3 regions of the Glacieibacterium megasporae genome follow, and region 2 is predicted to be linked to each of the others. Evidence: riboswitches for the same ligand, from Rfam matches in the RefSeq annotation. Region 2 holds a riboswitch; each other region holds the start of a gene.
What was found. Region 2 has a riboswitch for cobalamin ahead of KTC28_RS01685 (TonB-dependent receptor plug domain-containing protein). Riboswitches for the same ligand answer to the same signal wherever they lie in the genome.
Positions count from the first base shown of each region.

Region 1 (4,815 bases), 2.0 Mb from region 2:
CCAGCTTGCGCCAGCCACACCACCAAAGCCGCGTGCTCGCATCGCTTCCGGAAGAAGCGCCACGATGCCGATGATCTCGATCTCGATCGTTCAGAGTCCTCCCGTTTTTCTCAACCTTCCCGCTAGTATCGTTTGCGCTGAACGGCTGATCCGACAGGCGGCGAGCAACGGGGCCGACGTCATCGTTTTCCGGAAGCATGGCTTCCCGGCTATCCTGTATGGCTCGATGACGCCCCCGGGTCGGCGCTTTTTGGCCACAAGCCCGCCGAGGCACTATTTCGCGTCCTGTTGCACAATTGTCCCGAGCTCGAGGGGCGTGAAATCGCGCATCTGGCCGCCCTCTCCGCTGAACTTTCGGTCGAGATCGTGATGGGCATTCAGGAGCGGCGCGGCTCGAGCATATTCAACACCGTCGTGCGCCTGACCCCGGGGAGGCGCGACATCCACCGCAAGATCATGCCGACCCACAACGAGCGGCTGATCTGGGCCGCAGCAGACGGCAGCACCCTCGGACCCTGGCCGGGAAAATATGGTCCTGTCGGCGCCCTCATCTGCTGGGAGCACTGGATGCCGCTCGCTCGCGCAGCGCGGCACCAACATGGTGAAGTTCTTCACTTCGCGCTCTGGCCTGCCGTCACCGAACTTCACCTCCTCGCCAGCCGGCACTATGCCTTCGAAGGCCAGTGCTTCGTCGCTGCTGCCGGCACCGTCCTTACTCGATCGCAGGTGCTTGATGGCTTCGACAGCCTCGAAGCCGATGAGCCCGCCGCTCGCGCTATGCTCGAAGCAATCCCAGCCGAGCGCGAGCTGCTCAAATCGGGCGGAAGCGCGATCGTTGGTCCCGACGCGACGATCATTGCTGCCGCCGGACAAGACGACACGCTGACCCTGAACGCGGTTATCGATACCGATATCGTCGCGGAAGGTCGGCTTTATCTCGACACCGCCGGCCACTATTCCCGTCCTGATATCTTCGAACTCCAGATCGACATGCGAGAGCGGCCGGGACTGCGGACGCTTACCTGAACGCCACCGAGACGCGGCGATCGCAGAACTTTGCCGCATTCGTTGATCTACAACTCGCCATTTTCAACGTGATTGTCCGCTTTCTGAAAGCTGCCAGTCATTCACTATCCAGCGACGTCGATAATAGGTCGGGGCGAGACAACCTAGATCACCGTCATGTCGAACCACATGTGCGTCTCATAACGATATAAAGATGTCTTTATATGCCTGTTGACACGTATGGCCATTGGGTGTGTAACCGACCTGTCGAGGTTCCCCGTTTCCGACTCAGAGATGAGCCGGGCGACGGGGCTAAGACGGGAAGCCGGTGGCGCTCGTAGAGCGGAATCCGGCGCTGCCCCCGCAACTGTAAGCGGCGAGCGGCGGCTCCATTTCGTGTCACTGGCACCCGCAAGGGTGCTGGGAAGGCCGGGACCGTCGCATTGACCCGTAAGTCAGTAGACCTGCCTCCGACGCGATACGTTCCTCGGACGGGGGTTCCTCCGGTGGATCGCGCTTGACTCAAGGGCTGGGGCTTCGGCGCCGGCTTGCCGGTCCTGTGCGCTCTTCCTTCGGCCCTCTCGTCCGGCAAAAGCAGGTGACCGGTCGATGCCTACAATCTTTGCCTTTTCGATAAATCGCATTGCGTTCGACGAGAATTACCGTCCCGCCGACAATACCCGCATCACAACCAACTTCGCCAATCTGGCAAGGGGCGAGAGCCGGCGGGAAAATTTGCGCAATACCCTGCGCATGATCGACAATCGCTTCAATTCACTCGCGCACTGGGACAATCCGAGGGGCGATCGTTACACGGTCGAGCTCGAGATTGTCTCGGTCGAGTTGCGTATCGATGCCGAAGGACGTGACGACGTCTTCCCGCTGATCGAAATCCTTCAGACAAAGATCGTTGATCGAAAGACCGAGGAGCGGATCGACGGCATCGTCGGCAATAACTTCTCGTCCTATGTGCGCGATTATGACTTCAATGTTCTGCTGTCGGAGCACCTGAAGACGCACCCCGGATCTGGCGATCCGCAAGGTTTCGGCGACCTGCATGGCAATTTATTCAAGCACTTTTTGAGTTCGAGCGACTATCGGGAAAATTTCTGCAAGCCGCCGGTCATCTGTCTGAGCGTGTCGAGCAGCAAGACCTATCACCGGACCACGAACAAGCACCCCATACTGGGTTTCGAATATCGTAACGACGAGTTTTCAGCCACCGACGCATATTTCGCCAAGATGGGGATGAAAGTTCGCTATTTCATGCCCCCGAACAGCGTCGCGCCGTTCGCCTTTTACCATCTTGGCGACCTGATTGGTGACTACACCAATCTTGAGCTGGTCAGCACGATCAGTGTGATGGAGACTTTCCAGAAGATCTATCGGCCTGAAATTTACAACGCCAACTCTGCAGCCGCAGAACGCTATCAGCCAAGTCTTAAGTACCAGGACTTTTCGCTGACTCGCATCGTCTACGATCGTGAAGAACGCAGCAGACTAGCTGTCGAGCAGGGCAGGTTCACCGAGGAACGCCTGATCAAGCCCTATCAGACCGCACTCGAGCAATGGTCCGCAAGTCTCACGCTCTGATTCATCAAGACATAAGGCCGCTACCATGAACACATTGCTACCTACTTCGACTGCCGGCAGCTTGCCCAAGCCCGTCTGGCTTGCGCAACCCGGGACGCTTTGGTCGCCGTGGAAGTTAGATGGCAAAGATCTGGTCGATGGCAAACAAGACGCTTTGCGTCTGTCATTGGACGATCAACGGCAGGCCGGCATCGATATCGTCAGTGACGGCGAACAGACGCGCCAGCATTTCGTCACGACGTTTATCGAGCATCTCAACGGGGTTGATTTTGAGACGCGGAAGACTGTCAGGATCCGCGATCGATACGACGCTAGCGTGCCGACGGTGGTCGGCACCGTCGAACGCAAAAATCCGGTTTTTATCGAAGATGCTAAATTTCTGCGCCGGCAAACCGGGCAGCCGATAAAATGGGCGTTGCCCGGACCGATGACGATGATCGATACTCTCTATGATGACCATTATCAGAGCCGCGAGAAGCTGGCGTGGGAGTTCGCCAAGATCCTCAATCAAGAAGCCAGGGAACTCGAAGCCGCCGGCGTGAATATCATCCAGTTCGACGAACCGGCATTCAACGTCTTCTTCGACGAAGTGAATGACTGGGGCGTTGCGACTCTGGAAAGGGCGGCTGAGGGGCTTAAGTGCGAGACGGCCGTTCACATCTGCTACGGCTACGGGATCAAGGCCAACACCGACTGGAAGAAGACTTTAGGATCCGAGTGGCGGCAATATGAGAAGGCCTTTCCCAAGCTGAAGGAATCCAGCATCGATATCATCTCGCTGGAATGCCAGAATTCGCACGTTCCGATGGACCTGATCGAACTCATTCGCGGCAAGAAGGTGATGGTCGGCGCCATCGACGTGGCGACCGACAGCATCGAAACGCCTGAGCAAGTGGCCGACACGCTGCGACAGGCCCTAAAGTTTGTCGATGCCGACAAGCTCTATCCGTCGACGAACTGCGGCATGGCGCCGTTGTCTCGCCGCGTAGCGCAAGGCAAATTGGCCGCTTTGAGCGCAGGCGCGAGCATCGTTCGGAGAGAGATCACGACCTAGGGTCCAAGCCCAATCAGCAGCCCGATGCCGACGCAGAGTACTGGTTCGGAGAGTCTCCGATTTTTCGGAGGGCTTGGCTGTTGCGGGAGTGTTGTGCTGGTTATCGGATGCGGCCTTGGCGACGATCGTTACGTCAAGGCGCACCGTCGTTCCGGCGGCGCAAAGGGGCCCAAGCCGTGGCCATTAAGGTCTTCTACAGCGGTCGGACGATGAAGATCCACGCCCTCGCTGATCTACTTGGCGAGCCGCGGACCGACATCGCTCACCGAATGGCGGCAGGCGACGGATGAAGTTCGATGACGCGAAAGTCGAGCGGTCGTTAGTCGCCAATTATTCTTAACGATCGCATCGAATCGCTGGGAAATTGACGCCGGTTCGTGGCAAGCGTGTCAGCAGCAGCGCGGTGCGATTCGCGCATATCTGACGAGGCCTCGATGCTGATCCGCGCCGGCTACGAACTTATCCTCGGGGTCAATGTCCCGACGGCGATGACCGCAATGCTCAAGGTCCATCCCTTGCGCGCCGCCGACCTGCGGACGCCGCAGGCGGTCGTGACCAGCCCGGCGCTGCCGACGCGCGACTATATCGACCAGTTCGGCAACATCTGCACGCGGATGGTGCTCCCGCCGGGCGACACCGTGCTGAGTTGCGACGTCGTGGTCGAGGACAGCGGCATGCCCGATCCGCAATATCTCGATGCCATTCAACATCCAGTCGACGACGTTCCCGACGACGCGCTGATCTATCTGCTCGGCAGCCGCTATTGCGAGACCGACCGGATGTCGGCGCTGGCGTGGAGCTTGTTCGGGCATGTCGAACCGGGTTGGGGCCGCGTCCAGGCGATCGTCGAATACGCGCACCACCGGCTCGAATACGGCTACGAGCATGCCGATGCGACACGGACCGCAAACGAGGGCCATGAGCACCGCGTCGGGGTGTGCCGCGACTTCGCGCATCTCGCGATCGCGCTGTGCCGCTGCATGAATATCCCGGCGCGCTACTGCACCGGCTATCTCGGCGATATCGGGGTTCCGCCAGCCGCGACCGCGATGGATTTCCATGCGTGGTTCGATGTCTATCTCGGCGGCGGCTGGCACGTCTTCGACGCCCGTCACAACCACCCGCGCATCGGCCGCATACTGATGGCGCATGGCCGCGATGCC
Region 1 is NZ_CP081848.1:2,327,510-2,332,324, reverse strand. Features, by position in the region: partial or broken gene KTC28_RS11035 (nitrilase-related carbon-nitrogen hydrolase) at 247-1,026, shown strand; cobalamin riboswitch at 1,260-1,491, shown strand; gene KTC28_RS11030 (DUF1852 domain-containing protein) at 1,615-2,598, shown strand; gene KTC28_RS11025 (methionine synthase) at 2,624-3,652, shown strand; gene KTC28_RS11020 (transglutaminase-like domain-containing protein) at 4,087-4,815, shown strand, end outside.
Region 1: linked by a shared signal. The riboswitch ahead of KTC28_RS11030 (DUF1852 domain-containing protein) and the one ahead of KTC28_RS01685 (TonB-dependent receptor plug domain-containing protein) in region 2 are both predicted to bind cobalamin.

Region 2 (4,815 bases):
AGGACCAGAATGTCGGATGATGTCTTTGAAAACGGTTGGGCGGAAGTCGAAGTCGGTCGCGTTCTGACCTGAGCAGATGAACCAGCCGCCACGGATGCGGTAGATAGAACGGCAACGATTTGCCCGACCCAAGATGCCATCTTCACAACCGTCTCCACGCGATCAAAACCAATTGTAGGCTATAGCCCGTGGTTTAATGGTGGTCCAGACGGTCGCTGCGCGCATGAACGCACGCTCGATCCTCGGCTGGAACATCAGGAAGCTGCGTCTGGAGCGCGGGCTTTCCCAGGAGCGGCTTGCTGCCGACACCGGAATTGACCGCGCCTACGTTAGCGAACTCGAACGCGGCACGGTTGCCGCGAGCGTGGATATGATCGGACGCCTCGCTGCCGCTTTCAAGGTCGAACCATCGCAAATGCTGGATGCTCCGACAGATACGTCGAACCCGCCGCCGAATCTGCGAAAAGGGCGCAAGCCGGGCTGATATTCCGCTTGCATTCGAGGAGTGATCCTGGCGCGGCATTAAGCCTGCGCCTAACCGGTACCCGACTCTGTTCGAATCAGGGGCATAGGCTCGGCCCGGTATAAGATCGGCAGCCACGCAAGTCGGTCGCCCGAACAGCAAGTGACTGTGTTCGCCCGCACTGGCCATCCGCCGCGCCCCTTCCGTTCATGCGCGTGAGTTCGCGTGCCTGCAGCCTTTCGCCGGGATGACTCATCGTCCATCTCTACCTATGAAGCAGGCCACAGAATTTATGGATCCGATCGTATTCAGTAGGTATCCATTGCCGCCGCGCATGTGCCATATCTGTGAACAACGGGAGAATGCGAATGGCCAACGTTTACGTCGAGGCCCGTCCGAAGGGTCGTCAAGAGGGCAGCGCCGTGACCGACTTCGTTGTCGAGGATCATGCCGACCACATCCTAGCCACGAAAGGGACGCAGCGTGAGGCGATCGACTGGGCCAAGAGCGAGGGCCACCGACCGCTGATCGCTCGCGTCAGGCATTTGAACGACAAGAAAAAACCAGACCACTGGCGCGAGGAATGATCCCGGCGACGGCCGTGCGATTGATATGACCTCGAATTATCGTGTCCAAGTTGCAAAGCGGCGACCAAGAGCAACGAGAAATCTGCCACCGGACTTTTCAATCCTGAGATCTGTCTGACCATAAAGCCTTGCCTACGCAACCGCTGCGGCGTGGTCGCCCCAATACGGCGTACCCGTTCACGCCGTGGTCGTATCGCGCGAGCTACGGAATAGCTGATAGATCAGGTATCAGATGTCGGTCGCTCGGCACGCGTACGATCTATCTCATCGGGTGTTAAATGTGCCGCAAGAAGTAGTCTAAACGTTTCCAGGCGTGCGGTCCTCGGAATGTCTCGTACGAGATGATCGTCCTTTCAGAGTGAAACCGACGTACGTCGCAAAAACGAATGGGCGACTTCATTAGTGGAGACGCGGCGACGGAATTGCACGCGCCATTGCGACGTCCGTTGCAAATGGCATGGACGGGCATGCAGCGGCGAACGCGGGGGCTTCGCAATGGCGGATCAGGGGGTCTCGCGAATTCGAATTGCGTCTTTTGCGGGTCGGGCAGACCGCATTTCGCTTGTCCCACCTTGTCGTACTAGCGGTAGATGGTAAGTTGATTTCATGACCGGGGCAGAATTCGAAGCATGCCGGCTTCAGGATCGGCGCGAGGGATCGCCTTCGTGCGTCCTCCTTGCACGCGGCACGTTTGTCGCTCTCCGCGGCATCGAGGGCGATGATGCACTTTGCGAGCACGGCATAAAGATACCGCTTGCCCGACTGGTACGGGTAGGCTCGACTTTCGTCGAGCGTCCCACATCCCGATCGACGCGAGATCGGGCGAACGCATAAGGAGGTTGGCCTGACCCCACTCGTTGAACGGATCTGCTCATTCGTGTTGCGCGTATTCGTTGCGTTCCATCGCAGTCTCGTAACAGCTCATGACAGCCTTCTCGATTGTGCTGTTCGCGACGGTCATGGCGGCCGAGGGCAAGCCTGTCGTAACATGGGGAACGACCCGTGCGGCCATTCTCCGCTCACTTGTTGCGGGGGCCCGCGGCCGAGCATTTCCCAAGCCCCGCGCCTCATACCGCCCTTCACCGTCATGACCGTCGACGGCGGGATCGTGTCTCAAAGCGTTGCGTGCGCGACGATCGCCGCTGCTAACGGACAAGCTGATCGTAGTAATGTGGAATGTCGGCCACCGAACCGCCGCCGCCGACCGTAGTGACGGAGCTGGTTGATGGACTCCCCTAGCTTCTGGACCGAAGAACTTGTCCTGTCGGCCTCGGACCTCATCGGAGCCGAGGCCGACGCCGTCTTCGACGAAGCCGAAACCGCATTTCTGGCTGGCGACCGCGCGGCTTGGCATCGGGCTTTGGAACGCTACCTCCATCTGATACTGGCGCATGCACGCCTCTTCGATGGTCAAGACCACCTGCAGTAACGGGCGTTGATAATCACGCTGACAGACTGGATGTCGTTTCGATCTCGGCGTCCATGAAGACCTAAAAGGGCCAGCCGGCTCTTGCCCGAACGCGCGCCGCCGATGAACAAGGTCGATCGTGTCTCGGTCAATCTCGCTTGCCCCCGCCGCCGCACGCCGATAAGGCGTCGATCGTGACAGGTTCCCAGAGATGGGATGAAAAGGGAACCCGGAAGCAGACAGTCGGTCTGTAATCCGGGGCTGTGCCCGCAACTGTAACCGGCGAGCCTTCGCCCAATTGCCACTGGGGTTTACCCCCCCGGGAAGGCGGGATGAAGGTGCTGACCCGGGAGCCAGGAGACCTGCCTGTCGCGGTCGTACCTTCGCGCGGACGGGGTGTTCCGGGCGATCGAGGTGAACCCCTCGCGTGTCGACGTCGTCGGGGTCGTGCGCGCGGGTGAATTCCCGTGTCTTCGCGAATGCTGATGCGCCACCGGTGCATGCGGCCCCTTGTTGTTGACCAAGGGAACCGCCATGCGCTTACTTTACATCTCAATCGCCACCACCGGCCTCGTCCTCACCGCCTCAGCGCGCGCCGACGACGCCCCCGATACCATCGTCGTCACCGCCGACCGGACCCCCGAGCCGCTGTCGCGGGTCGGCCAGTCGATCACCGTCATCGACGCCGCCGAGATCGCGCGCCGCCAGGACAACACGGTCGTCGACTTGCTCCGCACCGTGCCGGGCGTCAGCTTCGCCCGCAACGGCGGCATCGGCACCCAGACCTCGGTTTTCATCCGCGGCGCCGAGAGCGACCAGACCGTCGCGCTGATCGACGGCATCAAGCTGAACGACCCGTCCGCCCCCGGCGGCGGCTTCAACTTCGGCAACCTTCTCGTCGGCAATATCGCCCGCGTCGAAATCCTGCGTGGCCCGAGTTCGGTGCTGTGGGGCAGCCAGGCGATCGGCGGCGTCGTCAATTTGATCACCGTCCCGCCGACCGACGACCTCCACGTCAATGCGCGCGGTGAATACGGCTACCGCAACACCGGGCAGGGCGTCGCCAACGTCTCGGACAAATTCGGTCCGTTGTCGGTAAGCGTCGGCGGCGGCTATTTCCGCACCGACGGCATCTCGGCGTTCGACGAGCGCCGGGGCGGCACGGAGAAGGACGGCTATCGCAACTATGGCGCGAACGCCAACTTGAACCTTGCGCTGAACGACAACGTGTCGGTCGACCTGCGCGGCTGGTATTCGGACAGCCGCGCCGGGTTCGACGGCCTCGTGCCCCCCAACTACGGCCTCGGCGATACGACCGACTATGGCACGACGCGCGAGATCGTCGGCTATACCGGGATCAACGCCGCGCTGTTCGACGGGCGGCTCCACAACCGGCTCGGCTTCGCGATTACCGACACGCGCCGCCACAATTATGACGGGACGACCGCCAACGCCGAGACCTTCGCCGGCAACGGGCGCAACGAGCGCTTCGAATACCAGGGCGTCGCGAACATCATCACCGGCGTCGACGCGACCTTCGGGGCCGAGCGCGAACGTTCGCACTTCACGACGTCGAGCTTCGGCGGACCGGTGACGATCGGGACGCAGACGTTGACCAGCGGCTACGGCCAGGTCGTCGTCACGCCCATCACCGGCTTCACCGCGACCGGTGGCGCGCGCTACGACAGCCACAGCCGCTTCGGCGGGACGACGACGCTCGCGGGCAGCGGCGTCTACACCCCGAACAATGGCGGCACGACCTTCCGCGCGAGCTACAGCGAGGGGTTCAAGGTGCCGTCGCTCTACCAGCTACAGAGCGAATACGGGAACCAGCTGCTCCGCCCCGAACGCTCGCGCGGCTGGGACGCCGGGGTCACCCAGCGCGGCCTTGAAGGACGGATCGAGGCGAGCGCGACCTACTTCAGCCGCACCAGCAAGGATCTGATCAACTTCATCTCGTGCAATACGCCGCTGACCGGGATCTGCGTCAATCGCCCGAACGGCACCTACGACAATGTCGCGCGGGCGGTGAGCAAGGGCGTCGAGCTGACGCTGCTCGTCCGCCCGATCGATGCGCTGACGCTGCAGGCGAACTACACCTCGCTCGACGCCGAGAACCGCTCGCCCGGCGACGTCAACTTCGGCAAGCAGTTGCTCCGGCGGCCGAGCCAGACCGTCAATGCCCTGCTCGACTATCACTGGAGCTTCGGGCTCGACACCGGCGCGACGGTCACCCACGTCGGACGCAGCTTCGACAATGCGTCGAACACCCGGCGGCTGCAGGGTTATGTCGTCGCCGACCTCCGCGCGGCGTATCCGCTGACGAAGCAGATCGCGGTCACCGCGCGCGTCGAGAA
Region 2 is NZ_CP081848.1:348,403-353,217, reverse strand. Features, by position in the region: gene KTC28_RS01700 (helix-turn-helix domain-containing protein) at 224-484, shown strand; gene KTC28_RS01695 (hypothetical protein) at 832-1,050, shown strand; gene KTC28_RS01690 (hypothetical protein) at 2,276-2,479, shown strand; cobalamin riboswitch at 2,641-2,842, shown strand; gene KTC28_RS01685 (TonB-dependent receptor plug domain-containing protein) at 2,993-4,815, shown strand, end outside.

Region 3 (4,815 bases), 840 kb from region 2:
TGGTTGAGGTAGAGTTCGAGGATCTGCTGCTTGGTGAACGCCGCCTCGATCCGCCGTGCGAGCACCGCCTCCTTCAGCTTGCGGACGTAGCTGACCTCACCGTTGAGCAGCAGGTTCTTCGCCACCTGCTGGGTGATCGTCGAGGCGCCCTTGGGCCGGCCCGACGAGCCGAGGTTGGTCCATGCGGCGCGGGCGATGCCGAGGAAGTCGATTCCGCCGTGGTGGAAGAAGTCCTTGTCCTCGGCCGAGATATACGCCTGGACCAGCCGCGGCGGCAGTTCGTCGTAGCTCAGGTACAGGCGACGCTCGCGGCTGAAGCTCGTTAGGATCGTGCCGTCGTTGCCGCGCACGGTCGACGGCAGCGGCGCGGCGTATTCGGCGAGTTTCGACGCATCGGGCAGCCCGGTCGTCACCCACGCATACAGTCCGACCGCGGCAGCCGCGCCGAGCAGGACGAGCACGCCGAGAATGATTGCGGCGGTGCGGAGACGGCGGGCGGTGGTCACGGGGCGGGGTATAGCATGGCCGCGCGCGGGTGAAAGCGTGGTCTGTCGCGCCGCTATTTCAGTCGCATCGCGATCCCGGCGACGACCAGCCGGACATCGTCGACAGCGGCGGCGACTTGCTGGTTCAGTCGCCCGGCGACGTCGCGGAACTGCCGTGCAAGCGCGTTGTCGGGGACGATTCCCCAGCCGACTTCGTTGGTGACGAGGACGATGATCCCTGCGGAGGACGCGATTGCCGCGACAAGCTCAGCGCCTGCCGCGTCGGCGTCGACCCCGGCAAGCATGGTGTTGCTTGCCCACAAGGTCAGGCAATCGACCAGAAGCGTGCGACCGGCACTCGCCTCGCGGACGATTGCCTCGGGGAGGTCGAGCGGGCTTTCGACCGTGCGCCAGCGGGCATCGCGGTCGCTGCGATGGCGGGCGATGCGGTCGCGCATCTCGTCGTCGAACGCCTGCGCGGTGGCGATGAAGACGAGCTCGCCGCCGGAGGATTCGGCCGCGCGTTGTGCCAGCCGGCTCTTGCCCGAACGCGCGCCGCCGATGAACAAGGTCGATCGTGTCTCGGTCAAACTTGCTTGCCCCCGCCGCCGCGCGCCGATAAGGCGTCGATCGTGACAGGTTCCCAGAGATGGGATGAAAAGGGAACCCGGAAGCAGACAGTCGGTCTGTAATCCGGGGCTGTGCCCGCAACTGTAACCGGCGAGCCTTCGCCCAAGTGCCACTGGAGTTTACGCTCCGGGAAGGCGGGATGAAGGTGCTGACCCGGGAGCCAGGAGACCTGCCTGTCGCGGTCGTACCTTCGCGTGGACGGGGTGTTCCAAGCGATCGAGGTGAAATCCTCGCGTGTCGACGTCGTCGGGGTCGTGCGCGCGGGAAAGCTCCCGTGTCTTCGCGAATGCTGATGCGTGCCACCGGTGCATGCGGCCCCTTGTTGTCGATCAAGGGGATACCAATGCGCTCATTTCATATTCTACTCGCCTCCACCGGCCTCGTCCTGACCGCCGCCGCCCGCGCCGACGATGCGCCCGATACGATCGTCGTCACCGCCGACCGCACGCCCGAGCCGCTGTCGCGGGTCGGCCAGTCGATCACCGTCATCGACGCCGCCGAGATCGCCCGCCGCCAGGACAACACGGTCGTCGATCTGCTCCGCACCGTTCCGGGGGTCAGCTTTGCCCGCAACGGCGGCATCGGCACCGCGACGTCGGTGTTCATCCGCGGCGCTGAAAGCGACCAGACCGTCGCGCTGATCGACGGCATCAAGCTCAACGACCCGTCGGCTCCCGGCGGCGGCTTTAACTTCGGCAACCTTCTCGTCGGCAACATCGCCCGCGTCGAAATCCTGCGCGGCCCGAGTTCGGTGCTGTGGGGCAGCCAGGCGATCGGCGGCGTCGTCAATTTGATCACCGTCCCGCCGACCGACGATCTCCACATCAACGCGCGCGGCGAATACGGCTACCGCAACACCGGGCAGGGCGTCGCCAACGTCTCGGACAAGTTCGGTCCGCTGTCGGCGAGCTTCGGCGGCGGCTATTTCCGCACCGACGGCATCTCGGCGTTCGACGAGCGCAAGGGCGGCAAGGAGAAGGATGGCTATCGCAACTACGGCGCGAACGCCAACTTGAACCTTGCACTGAACGACAACGTGTCGGTCGACCTTCGCGGCTGGTATTCGGATAGCCGCGTTGGGTTCGATGGCTTTCCGCCGCCGAATTTCAGCCTGGGCGACACCACCGACTATGGCACGACGCGCGAGATCGTCGGCTATACCGGGATCAACGCCGCGCTGTTCGACGGGCGGCTCCACAACCGGCTCGGCTTCGCGATCACCGACACCCGCCGTCACAATTATGACGGGACGGCCGCCAACGCCGAGACCTTCGCCGGTAATGGGCGCAACGAGCGCTTCGAATACCAGGGCGTCGCCAACATCGTCACCGGCGTCGATGCGACCTTCGGGGCCGAGCGCGAACGTTCGCACTTCACGACGTCGAGCTTCGGCGGACCGGTGACGATCGGGACGCAGACGTTGACCAGCGGCTACGGCCAGGTCGTCGTGACGCCCATCACCGGCCTTACCGCAACCGGCGGCGCGCGCTACGATAGCCACAGCCGCTTCGGCGGGACGACGACGCTCGCAGGCAGCGGCGTCTACACCCCGAACGACGGCGGCACGACCTTCCGCGCGAGCTATAGCGAGGGGTTCAAGGTGCCGTCGCTCTACCAGTTGCAGAGTGAATACGGGAACCAGCTGCTCCGCCCCGAACGCTCGCGCGGCTGGGACGCCGGGGTCACCCAGCGCGGCCTTGAAGGACGGATCGAGGCGAGCGCGACCTACTTCAGCCGCACCAGCAAGGACCTGATCAACTTCATCTCGTGCAACACGCCGCTGACCGGGATCTGCGTCAACCGCCCGTTCGGGACGTACGACAATGTCGCGCGGGCGGTGAGCAAGGGCGTCGAGCTGACATTGTTGGTCCGACCGATCGACGCGCTGACGCTCCAGGCAAATTATACCTCGCTCGATGCCGAGAACCGCTCGCCCGGCGACGTCAACTTCGGCAAGCAGTTGCTCCGGCGGCCGAGCCAGACCGTCAATGTCCTGCTCGACTACCATTGGAGCTTCGGGCTCGACACCGGCGCGACGGTCACCCACGTCGGGCGCAGCTTCGACAATGCGTCGAACACGCGGCGGCTGCAGGGTTATGTCGTCGCCGACCTCCGCGCGGCGTATCCGCTGACGAAGCAGATCGCGGTCACCGCGCGCGTCGAGAACCTGTTCGACGAGAAGTATGAGACGACCTACGGTTATGGGACGACCGGGCGCGCGGCGTACGGCGGTATCCGGCTGAGCTACTAAAGCGATGACCGGACTCGCCGATCATGCTCTGAGTGCAGGTCGGCGGGTCCGGTGGCGTGACGTTGCAATTACCTTGCAGGAGAAGCCGTCGTGACCGAGACGCCCGAGGATCATGCCCGCCACAATGCGCGGATGGCGCGGGTCCAGGCGGCCCGCGCGCGGATGCAGGAGCGGCGGACGCTCGAACGCGGCCTGCTCATCGTCCACACCGGCAACGGCAAGGGAAAGTCGTCGTCGGCGTTCGGTATGGCGATCCGCAGCCTCGGCTGGGGGATGAAGGTCGGCATCGTCCAATATGTGAAGGGCGGCTGGGAGACCGGCGAAAAGACCTTTTTCCACGCCTATCCCGACCTGCTGACCTTCGAAGTGATGGGCGAGGGCTTCACCTGGGACACGCAGGACCGCGCCCGCGACATCGCCGCCGCGCGCGCGGCGTGGGAGCGGTCGAAGGAGCTGATCCTCGATCCGTCGTACGAGTTCGTCATTCTCGACGAGCTCAATATCGTCCTGCGCCACGACACGCTGCCGATCGCCGAGATCGTCGATTTCTTGCGCGACCGCCCGCTGACCAAGCATATCTGCATCACCGGGCGAAATGCGAAGCCCGAGCTGATCGAGCTCGCCGACCTCGTCACCGAGTTCGAGGAGGTCAAGCATCCGTTCAAGGCAGGCTTCAAGGCGCAGAAGGGCGTCGAATATTGATCGGCGTGCTCGCCCTCGCGCTCGCCGCAGCGACCTCCGGTCCCCGGATCGTCTCGCTCAACCCGTGCGTCGACGCGGTGCTGATGCAGGTCGCCGACCCCGTGCAGATCGCGGGGATCAGCCATTATTCGCAGGACCCCGAGGCGACTTCGATCCCGCTCGCCCTCGCCCGCCGCTTCAAGGCGACGTCGGGGACCGCCGAGGAGGTCGTCGCGCTCGCCCCCGACCTCGTCATCACCGGGTCGCATGTCGCGCCGTCGACGATCAATGCGCTGCGGCGGATGCACGTGCGGATGCTCAAGCTGCCGGTGCCCGAGACGATCGCCGAGAGCGACGCACAGATCCGTACCATCGCCGCCGCGATCGGCCATGACGCGGCGGGCGCGGCGCTGGTCGCGCGGATCGACGCCGCCGTCGCCGCCGCCGTACCTTCCCACGGGCCGCCGGTCGACGCGCTGATCTGGCAGGGCGGCGGGCTGGTCCCGGGGTCGGGAACGCTCGCCGACGAACTGCTCCGGCGGACCGGGTTCCGCAACCTCAGCGCGAGCTACGGCCTTAAGAAATGGGACGTGCTGCCGGTCGAATATCTCGTCGACCGGCCCCCCGCGGTGCTGCTGTCGGTGACCAAGTCGCGCGGCCAGCCCGACCGGATGCTGTCGCACCCGGCGGTCGCGGCGCTGGCGAGCCACATCGCGGTGCGCCCGTACCCGTTCCGCCTGCTGCAATGCGCCGGGCCGACGATCATCA
Region 3 is NZ_CP081848.1:1,188,507-1,193,321, forward strand. Features, by position in the region: gene KTC28_RS05515 (penicillin-binding protein 1A) at 1-506, opposite strand, end outside; gene cobU (bifunctional adenosylcobinamide kinase/adenosylcobinamide-phosphate guanylyltransferase) at 560-1,075, opposite strand; cobalamin riboswitch at 1,106-1,306, shown strand; gene KTC28_RS05525 (TonB-dependent receptor plug domain-containing protein) at 1,459-3,366, shown strand; gene cobO (cob(I)yrinic acid a,c-diamide adenosyltransferase) at 3,457-4,068, shown strand; gene KTC28_RS05535 (ABC transporter substrate-binding protein) at 4,074-4,815, shown strand, end outside.
Region 3: linked by a shared signal. The riboswitch ahead of KTC28_RS05525 (TonB-dependent receptor plug domain-containing protein) and the one ahead of KTC28_RS01685 (TonB-dependent receptor plug domain-containing protein) in region 2 are both predicted to bind cobalamin.